2 regions of the Arthrobacter sp. StoSoilB19 genome follow, and region 2 is predicted to be linked to the other one. Evidence: predicted binding sites of a transcription regulator. Region 2 holds the regulator's gene; the other holds the start of a gene.
What was found. The regulator HrcA, encoded in region 2, represses chaperone genes, less so after heat shock. The targets are predictions, from matches to a motif close to TTNGCACTCGNNNNNNNCGAGTGCNAA.

Region 1 (4,409 bases), 710 kb from region 2:
GGGAAAGGTCCGAGGTGAAACCTGGCAGCCATTCCCGCAGGCCCGGGCCCAGGTCGTCGCTGTCGATGGCGAGCTGGATGCAGGCCTTGAGGTAGCTGAGTTTGTCGCCGGTGTCGTAGCGCCGGCCCCGGAACACGACCCCGTACACCCCGTGCCCTTCACCATCACCGGAGGCAAGTTCCTGGAGGGCATCCGTCAACTGGATTTCCCCGCCCCGGCCCGGTTCGGTGTGTTCAAGGACGCCGAACACGGCGGGGTGCAGGACATAACGCCCGATCAGGGCCAGGTTGGAGGGCGCTTCCTCGGGTGACGGCTTTTCCACCAGCCGGTTGACGCGGACGTAGTCTTCGCCGTCGATGTCCTGGATGTCCGCACAGCCGTAGGCGCTGATCTCCGACGGCTCCACTTCAATCAGGGCGACGACGGACCCACCGGTTTTGGCCTGGACGTCAATCATCGTGCTGAGCAGTTCGTCGCGGGCGTCAATCAGGTCATCTCCCAGCAGGACAGCGAAGGCTTCGTCACCCACGTGCTGTTTTGCGCGGAGCACCGCATGGCCCAGGCCGTGGGGGTCGCCCTGCCGGACGTAGTGGATGTCACCCAACTGGCTGGCCGCCTGGATGGACGCCAGCTTCTCCGTGTCCCCTTTGTCCTCGAGCGTTGACTCAAGGGACGGCACGCGGTCGAAGTGGTCTTCCAGGGCCCGCTTGTTGCGGCCCGTAATCATCAGGATGTCGTGGAGGCCCACGTGGACGGCTTCCTCCACCACATACTGGATGGCAGGCTTGTCCACGACGGGGAGCATTTCCTTGGGCATCGCCTTGGTGGCTGGCAGGAACCTGGTGCCCAGGCCCGCGGCGGGAATGACGGCTTTGCGGACTCTGGGGTTACTGGTGTTCACCGGTCTAATCTAACGTCAGCGTCAAGCATTTCAGTAACCACCGGAGCGGCAAGCCCGTGCCGGTGCGGGAAGAACCTCCCAATACGGGGCATTGCAGGAAGGACACCATGCTGCAGGAGACCAACGCAGTCAAGGACGGCATCAGGGCCGCCCACCGCCGGCGGCGGGCAGCGCTGACGCCGGCGCAGCTCGAAGCTGCCGGCGCGGCCCTGGCCGTCCATGGGGAAGCATGGGCGGGGACGGTCACAGGGAAGCACGCCTCGGTAGCCTGCGTGTACCTTGGCGTGGGACACGAACCGCCCACCCTGCCCCTGATCAACGCCCTGCATCGCAGCGGCCATCAGGTACTGCTTCCGGTGTGCGAGGAAGGCCGGGAATTGAGCTGGGTGTTCTGGACGCCGGAGACCAGCTTCGAGCGCAGCAAATATGCACCAATACTGGAGCCCACGGGGCACCGTCACGGGCCGGAAACGGCCGGTGGCGCAGCGGTGCTCTTTATTCCGGCCACCGCAGTGGACCTCGCCGGCAACAGGATCGGGCAGGGCGGAGGCTACTACGACAAATTCCTGGGGCACCTGGCTACGGCAGGGAAGGAAATTCCCTTGGCCGCTGTTATCTACGATGACGAATTGCTGCCCGCCGGCCGGATACCGGCCGAGAAGTTCGACCGACCGGTCCCGGCCGTCCTGGCCCCGTCCGGATACCGGCCATTGGCGGGCAACGCCTAAGCCCGTCCATTCGGGCACAGTGATAGAATTAGCACTCAGGCCCTGCGACTGCTAACGGTTTACCCGGTGGCAGCACGGGACCTCTCGTTTGCCCAAGAGGAGGAGCACCAGTGCCAACATATGCTTACGCCTGCAAGGATTGCGGCCACGCCTTCGACATTGTCCAGTCGTTCTCGGACAGCAGCCTGACGTCCTGCCCGGAATGCGAGGGCACGTTGCGCAAGAAGTTCAACAGCGTCGGTGTCGTCTTCAAGGGCTCGGGTTTCTACCGCACGGATTCCCGCGATTCCAAGGGCAGCTCCGTCTCCCCCGCACCCGCAGCGACGCCCGCTGCCACCCCCGCCGCGTCGGCGCCGGCAGCAGCTGCCGCCAGCTAAGCAGCCCAGGACTTTACGACGGCGGCCGGACGCTCCCTGCGTCCGGCCGCCTTTGTCCACATAGCCGCCGTCCGGGCTCCCGTGCCGCTTTGGCGTCACCTAGCGTGGGCGCATGCCAGTACTCTTCCGACGTCGCCGCGACGGTCTCCGGTTCCCCGGCCATGTCCATGCTGCAGGTGCCCGTAACATCCCCCGCCGCCCCGGACGGCGTCCCCTGCACTCGCGGTTTGCCGGCTGGCTAAGCCGCAACCGACGCCTCGTAGCGGCCCTGCTCTTGTGCGCAGCTGCAGCAATCGCTGTACAGCAACTCACTCCCGCCCCGCTCACCACCGTCACGGCGCTGTCCGCTGCCCGGGACCTGCCCGCGGGAACAACGGTAACGGCAGCAGACCTGGCCCAGGTCCAGGTGCCGCCCGGGATGGTGACCGACGGCTTCCTCCGGGATGGATCCGCAACCGCAGGCAAGCAGCTCGCAGCGCCGCTGCGGAAGGGCCAGCTCCTCACCGACGCCCAGCTGCTGGGCCCCGGGCTCCTGGCAGGGACGCCCCCCGGTTCGGCCGCGGTTCCCCTGCAGATGGCGGATGCCTCATCCATCCAGCTGGTCTCCCCCGGCCAGCTGGTCAACATTGTGCTGACATCAGCCAACGGGTTCGACCAGAAGGGTCCCTCTGAGGTCCTGGCGTCTGCCGTCCCGGTGCTGTGGACCTCGAACAACGGCGGCCAAGGGGGTCAATGGCTCGGCACCACCGAGACCGATGGACTGATCGTGGTGGCAGCCACCGCCGAACAATCACTGCGCCTGGCCGGCGCCTCCACCCAGGGCAGGCTGTTCTTCGTCCTGGTCGGGCCGCCCTGACCTCAAGCGTGGCCCGGATGATGTGGGTCAGCCCCAGTGCGGCGGTTTCTGTTCCTTCAACCAGGTATCGTGATCGTCCTCCCGGTCACCCCAGCTGCGGGCGTCGTCTTCCGCCGCCTTGCTCGGGAGGATCTCGTCGGTGCCCCCCGCTGCCGGCCGCGCCCCCGGAGAAGGCACCGGCGCTGCGGAATCCGCGGGAGCGGCACCGCGGTCAGTTCCGGCTGCGGCCCCGCTCCTGTTCGCGCCGCCGTTCTTGTCCAGGTCGTCGTTCCTGTTCGAGCCGCCGTTCTTATCCAGGTCGTCGTTCCTGTTCAGGTCGTTCGTGTTCCGGGTGTTGTTCTCGTTCTGGCGCATGTCTTCCTCGGGCCTGTCTTTCCCAGGCCGGTCTTCTCTCGTCGTGGCACCCGCTTCCCTTGTCCCCTGGGCGCGCCGGCCTTGGCTGACAGCCTCGGAAGGCAGGTAGGAAACACCGGCAGCAGGCGCCCCATCAATTCCGTGAAGTGCGTGGTTGAAGTCATCGTCCAGGAATCCTGTGCTGGACGCGGTCCGGCCCGGAAGCACCATCTTCTCAAGACCCAGGTAACCGGCGATGCGGTCCGCGCAGGACGAGGGGTCCGTGAAGACCTCGATGGTCCACAGCGGCATGTACCGCCATCCCAGGCGTTCCAGCAGTTGCGGCCGCAGCCTGCTGCGCTCACGCACGCTCATGGTGCGGTACTGGGCCGTGCCGTCGGATTCGATGGCCACGGGCCGCGGGAGGTCGGGGTCGTCCTGGCCCATGGTGTTCAGGGGATCCGCCGCGGCAACCACGTCGATGGCGCCGTCGTACTGGTGCCAGACCCTGGCGCCACGGGCCCGCAACCGGTCCCCCAGGTCCGCTACCAGCGGGTCCGCTCCCAGCGCCTGCTCGCTGGCCGCGGCACGGGACGCGGGAGTCCCGAGATCGGTGTTGCCGGAAATTTCCCGGTCCAGCAGCGTATAGAGATCCACCGCCCCGTGGGTGAGCCTGGTGCGGTCCAGGTCCTCCGGCCGGAAGCAGGTGAGCACGTGCATGGAACGGCGCGCCCGGGTCATGGCCAGGGCAAACTTCTCCCGGCCGCCCTCCGCGGAGAGCGGCCCGAAGTTGTGCAGGGCGCGGCCGTGCGGGGTCCGCCCGAATCCGGGCGAGAAAATGACGTGGTCGCGGACCAGGCCCTGGGCGCGTTCAAGGTCAACTACCCGGAAAGATTCCGGCCCGGCGCCGAAGAAGCCGGCCAGGCCCGGCTGGTTGGACAGCTGGAGCCTGATGGATTCACCAATCCTGGCGGCGTGCCGCAGGCTTGCGGTAACCACTGCCAGCGACGTTCGCGGGCGCAGGCGGGCGTGTTCGAAGACGAGCTCCACCACGCGGTTGACCTCGGCCACCACGGACTCCACGCCTTCGTCGCCGGCACTGGGCAGGCCCGTGCCGTCCGGCAGGTATTCCACCAGCAGCGACCGGTCCAGCCCCGTGGCCGACTGGCCTTCCGGCAGCCGGCGCAGGCCGCCGTCGTAAAAGTTCTTGCTCA
Region 2 (4,409 bases):
TTCAGCGCTTCCTTGGATTCCTGGGCGGTAAATGGCCCGCGGTCACGGAAGATCAAGTAGATCAGCAGCGAGGGGACGCACCCCAGGATCCCGCCGAAGTGCGCCAGCGTCGCCCACTGGCGGTCTTCGCTGGCCGTAAGCGGCAGGGCGTTGGCGGGGACGCCATGGTACTCGGAACGGCCCTGGCCGTCCCTGTGATCACGTGCGTTTTCTGCCACAGTCTGTTCCTTCGAAGGTGCAAGTGGTGCTGACTACAATTCCGGCGCGGTGCGCAGTGCCTCAGGAAACAAGGAACCGCACTACCAAGAATACTGGTTCCCGGGACGCCGTCCGCCCTTCACGGCACGGTCAGGAAATCGATGACTTCCTCGACCCTGCCCAGCAGCGACGCTTCGAGGTCCGCGTACGTGCGCACGGCGCCCAGCAGCTTCTGCCATCCCAGGCCGACATCTTCCTTGGTGGCGTGGGGCCAGCCGAAGGCTTTCAGGATCCCTGTCTTCCAGTCCTGCCCGCGGGGCACGGCCGGCCATTTGTCGATGCCAAGGACAGCGGGCCGGATCGCCTGCCAGACGTCCACGTAGGGGTGACCGACGATCAGGACGTTGCCTGCGGCGCCCGGGGAGGCCATGACGGCATCCGCGATGCGGGACTCCTTGGAGTCAGGAACCAGGTGGTCCACCAGGACGCCAAGACGGCGGCCAGGCCCCGGCCTGAAGTCCGCGACGGCTGCGGCAAGGTCGTCAATGCCGTGCAGGGGCTCGACGACGATGCCCTCCACCCGGAGGTCGTCTCCCCAGACCTTCTCCACCAGTTCGGCGTCGTGCTTGCCTTCCACCCAGATCCGGCTGGCCTTGGCCACCTGGGCGCGTTGTCCGGCGACCCGAACGGACCCCGAGGCCGTCCTGCCCGCCGCGGGACCGGCAGCGGCCGGCCGGGGGGCGGGTGGCATCAGCCGGATCGGCCGGCCCTCCAGGAGGAAGCCGAACCCAAGGCGGAAGGTACGCGATTTTCCCCTGCGGTCCTCCAGCGCCACCACATGCATGCCGCCGGATTTCTCCACCCGGGTCACGGCACCCACCCAGCCTGACTGCACTTCCTCGAGCACCATGCCGCGCTCCACGGGGACCTCAGGCAGTTCCGTCCGTGCGGGAGCGGATATGCCGCGTGGGCCCCAGTTCCGGTAATCCATGGATTTAATCCGCCTAGCACTAGTGTTCAACTCCGCAATTTCGCCCGGAGCGGTACCAATGCTAACAACGGGCCGAGGCATAATAGACTGTTAGCACTTAGGCATGTCGAGTGCTAACCCTGGGTTGCATCGGGAGGGGCATGCGCCCCGAACCATGGATGGAGGTGGAGAGTGAGCGAGCCACGCAAGCTGGAAGTACTGCGGGCCATCGTGGAGGACTACGTCCACTCCCGCGAGCCGGTTGGGTCCAAGGCCCTGGTGGAGCGGCATCATCTTGGTGTTTCCAGCGCCACCATCCGCAATGACATGGCCGCACTGGAGGACGAGGGGCTGATCACCGCCCCGCACACCAGTGCCGGCCGGATTCCCACGGACAAGGGCTACCGGCTCTTTGTGGACCAAATCTCGGCTGTCAAGCCGCTCTCGGCCGCCGAACGCCGCGCCATCCAGTCCCTGCTCGAAGGCGCGGACGACCTCGACGACGTGCTGGAGAGGACCGTCCGGCTGCTGTCGCAGCTGACCAACCAGGTTGCCGTGGTGCAGTATCCGCACCTGAGCAGGGCACTGGTCCGGCACATCGAATTCGTCCTGCTCGCCCCGCGCAAGGTCCTCGTCGTCCTGATCGCCAACAGCGGCAAGGTGGAGCAGCGGGTGATCGACGTCGGGCAGGACCTTGGCGACGACGCACTGGCTGAACTGCGCACCCGGTTCCTCGGTGCACTGGGCGGAACACCGCTGCGCCAACTGGCCCAGGCGCTGCCCGCCGTCGTCGCCGCCACCCCGCACCCGCAGCGGCAGGCGGCACACGCATTGGCGCTCGGGCTGGAGGGCCTGGCGCAAAACAGCCGGGAGGACCGGATGGTCATGGCCGGCACCGCCAACCTGGCCAGGTCCAACGTCGACTTCCCCCTCAGCATCGGCCCGGTGCTCGAGGCGCTGGAGGAACAGGTGGTGATGCTGCGGCTGTTGAGCGAAATGGCCCAGGACCACCGCGGCGTCGCTGTCAGCATCGGACGGGAGAACCCGTACGACGGCCTTGCCGAGGCCTCCGTGGTGGCCACTGCCTACGGTCCGGACAGCTCGGCGAAAGTAGGCATCCTCGGGCCCACCCGGATGGATTACCCCACCACCATGGCCGCCGTCAGGGCAGTGGCGCGCTACCTTTCCAGGATTTTGGGGCCCTGACTCTTGGCCGCCGGAGCGCGCTTCGGCCGGAAAGCAAGAGCTGGGCCGCCCAACTGAACGCAGTACAACAAGGAAGAGATACGAACTTTGAGCAGCCACTATGACGTCCTTGGAGTCTCACCCGAAGCGACGGGTGAAGAAATCAAAAAGGCCTACCGCAAGCTGGCCCGCACCCTACACCCGGACGTAAACCCCGGTGCGGACGCATCGGAACGGTTCAAGGCAGTAACTCACGCCTACGAGGTGCTTTCGGACCCCCAGAAGCGCCGGATCTACGACACCACCGGCAATGAGAACGGCACCGACAACGGTTTCGGCGGCGCAGGCTACGCGGGCCAGGGCTTCGCGTTCCAGGACATTTTCGACACCTTCTTCGGCGCCGGCGGCACGTCCGGTCCCGCTTCCCGTATCCGCCGCGGCCAGGATGCCCTGATCAGCGTACGGATCGACCTCCGCGACGCCGTATTCGGCGTGAACAAGAAACTCGAAGTGGACACCGCCGTGGTCTGCCCCACCTGTGACGGATCCTGTTGCCGCCCCGGCACCCATCCGGAACGCTGCGACATCTGCGGCGGCAGCGGACAGGTCCAGCGGGCCGTCCGCTCCATCCTCGGCCAGGTCATGACGGCCGCCCCCTGCGGCACCTGCGAAGGTTTCGGCACCGTCATCAAGGATCCCTGCAACGAGTGCAGCGGCCAGGGCCGTATCCGCAGCCGCCGGTCGCTGACCATCAAGGTCCCTGCCGGTGTGGCCACCGGAACCCGGATCCAGCTCTCCGGCCAGGGCGAGGCTGGCCCCGCGGGCGGTCCGGCCGGCGACCTGTACGTGGAGATCCGCGTCAACAATGACGCCACCTACGTGCGGGAGGGCGACGACCTGCACGCCACCCTGCACATCCCCATGACGGCAGCCGCCCTGGGCACGGATGTCAGCCTGGAAACCTTCGACGGCACGCAGGAGATCGACGTCAAGCCCGGTACCCAGTCGGGGGAGATCATCACCCTGCGCGGCCTCGGCGTCACCCACCTGAGGGGCTACGGCCGCGGCGACCTGAAGGTCCACCTCCAGGTGGACACCCCGGCCAAGCTCGACCCCGCGCAGGAGGACCTCCTGCGCCAACTGGCCAAGCTCCGTGGTGAACAGATCACCGAGGGCAAGCTCGCTGCCAGCGGCGGCATGTTCGCCAAGCTCCGGGACCGGCTCGGTAACCTGTAGCGGTGAGCAACCCCGTCTTCTTCACGCCCCCCGGTTCGCTGGCCGGGATGGCGGCCGGCAAACTCTTTGTCCTCGACGGGGCGGAGGCGCGGCATGCCGTCACCGTCAAACGGCTGTCTCCCGGCGAAGCGGTGGACATCGTCGACGGCGCCGGCACCCGGATGACCGGGAAGGTGGTGTCCGCCGCTCCCTCCGCACTCGAGGTGGAATGCGGGACGCTGACCGTCGAAGACAGGCCGGACGTCCGGCTGGTGCTGGTCCAGGCCCTCGCCAAGGGGGACCGCGACGAGCTGGCCATCGAGACGGCCACGGAACTGGGCATCGACGCCGTCATACCCTGGCAGTCCGAACGGTCAATCGTCCGCTGGAAGGGCGACCGCGCAGCCCGGGCCCATGCCAAATGGGAATCCTCCGTGGCCGCGGCCGCCAAGCAGGCACGGCGCGCCTGGATCCCCGAAGTGCGGTCCGCCGTCGACACTGCCGGGCTTTCCGCTGCCGTGGAAGCTGCCGACCTCGCTGTCATCCTGCATGAGGACGCCGTTCGGCCGCTGCGCACCGTCCTTGAAACATGGCAAGGGAAAGCAGGCTCCGGACCCCGGGAAATCCTGCTCATCGTCGGTCCGGAGGGCGGCATCAGCCAGCGGGAGGTAACGAAACTCTGCGATAAGGGCGCCGTGACCGCCCTCCTGGGGCACCATGTCCTGCGGTCCTCCACGGCCGGCCCGGCCGCCGTCGTGCTTGCCAGCGACGTCCTTGGCCGGTGGACGGCTACCGGACCTTAAAGGACCTCGTGTCCTCGTTCCGGTCCGGTTCCCCGCCG

Region 1: the regulator HrcA is predicted to act here: its motif matches at 1,658-1,684, upstream of LDO86_RS13640 (FmdB family zinc ribbon protein).

Annotation. Positions count from the first base shown of each region.
Region 1 is NZ_AP024650.1:2,970,121-2,974,529, forward strand. Features, by position in the region: gene galU (UTP--glucose-1-phosphate uridylyltransferase GalU) at 1-901, opposite strand, end outside; gene LDO86_RS13635 (5-formyltetrahydrofolate cyclo-ligase) at 1,009-1,629, shown strand; gene LDO86_RS13640 (FmdB family zinc ribbon protein) at 1,740-2,006, shown strand; gene LDO86_RS13645 (RcpC/CpaB family pilus assembly protein) at 2,119-2,862, shown strand; gene LDO86_RS13650 (DUF4011 domain-containing protein) at 2,890-4,409, opposite strand, start outside.
Region 2 is NZ_AP024650.1:2,264,012-2,268,420, reverse strand. Features, by position in the region: gene LDO86_RS10385 (DUF4870 domain-containing protein) at 1-218, opposite strand, end outside; gene LDO86_RS10380 (DUF3097 domain-containing protein) at 338-1,189, opposite strand; gene hrcA (heat-inducible transcriptional repressor HrcA) at 1,361-2,374, shown strand; gene dnaJ (molecular chaperone DnaJ) at 2,462-3,589, shown strand; gene LDO86_RS10365 (16S rRNA (uracil(1498)-N(3))-methyltransferase) at 3,592-4,371, shown strand; gene LDO86_RS10360 (GerMN domain-containing protein) at 4,358-4,409, opposite strand, start outside.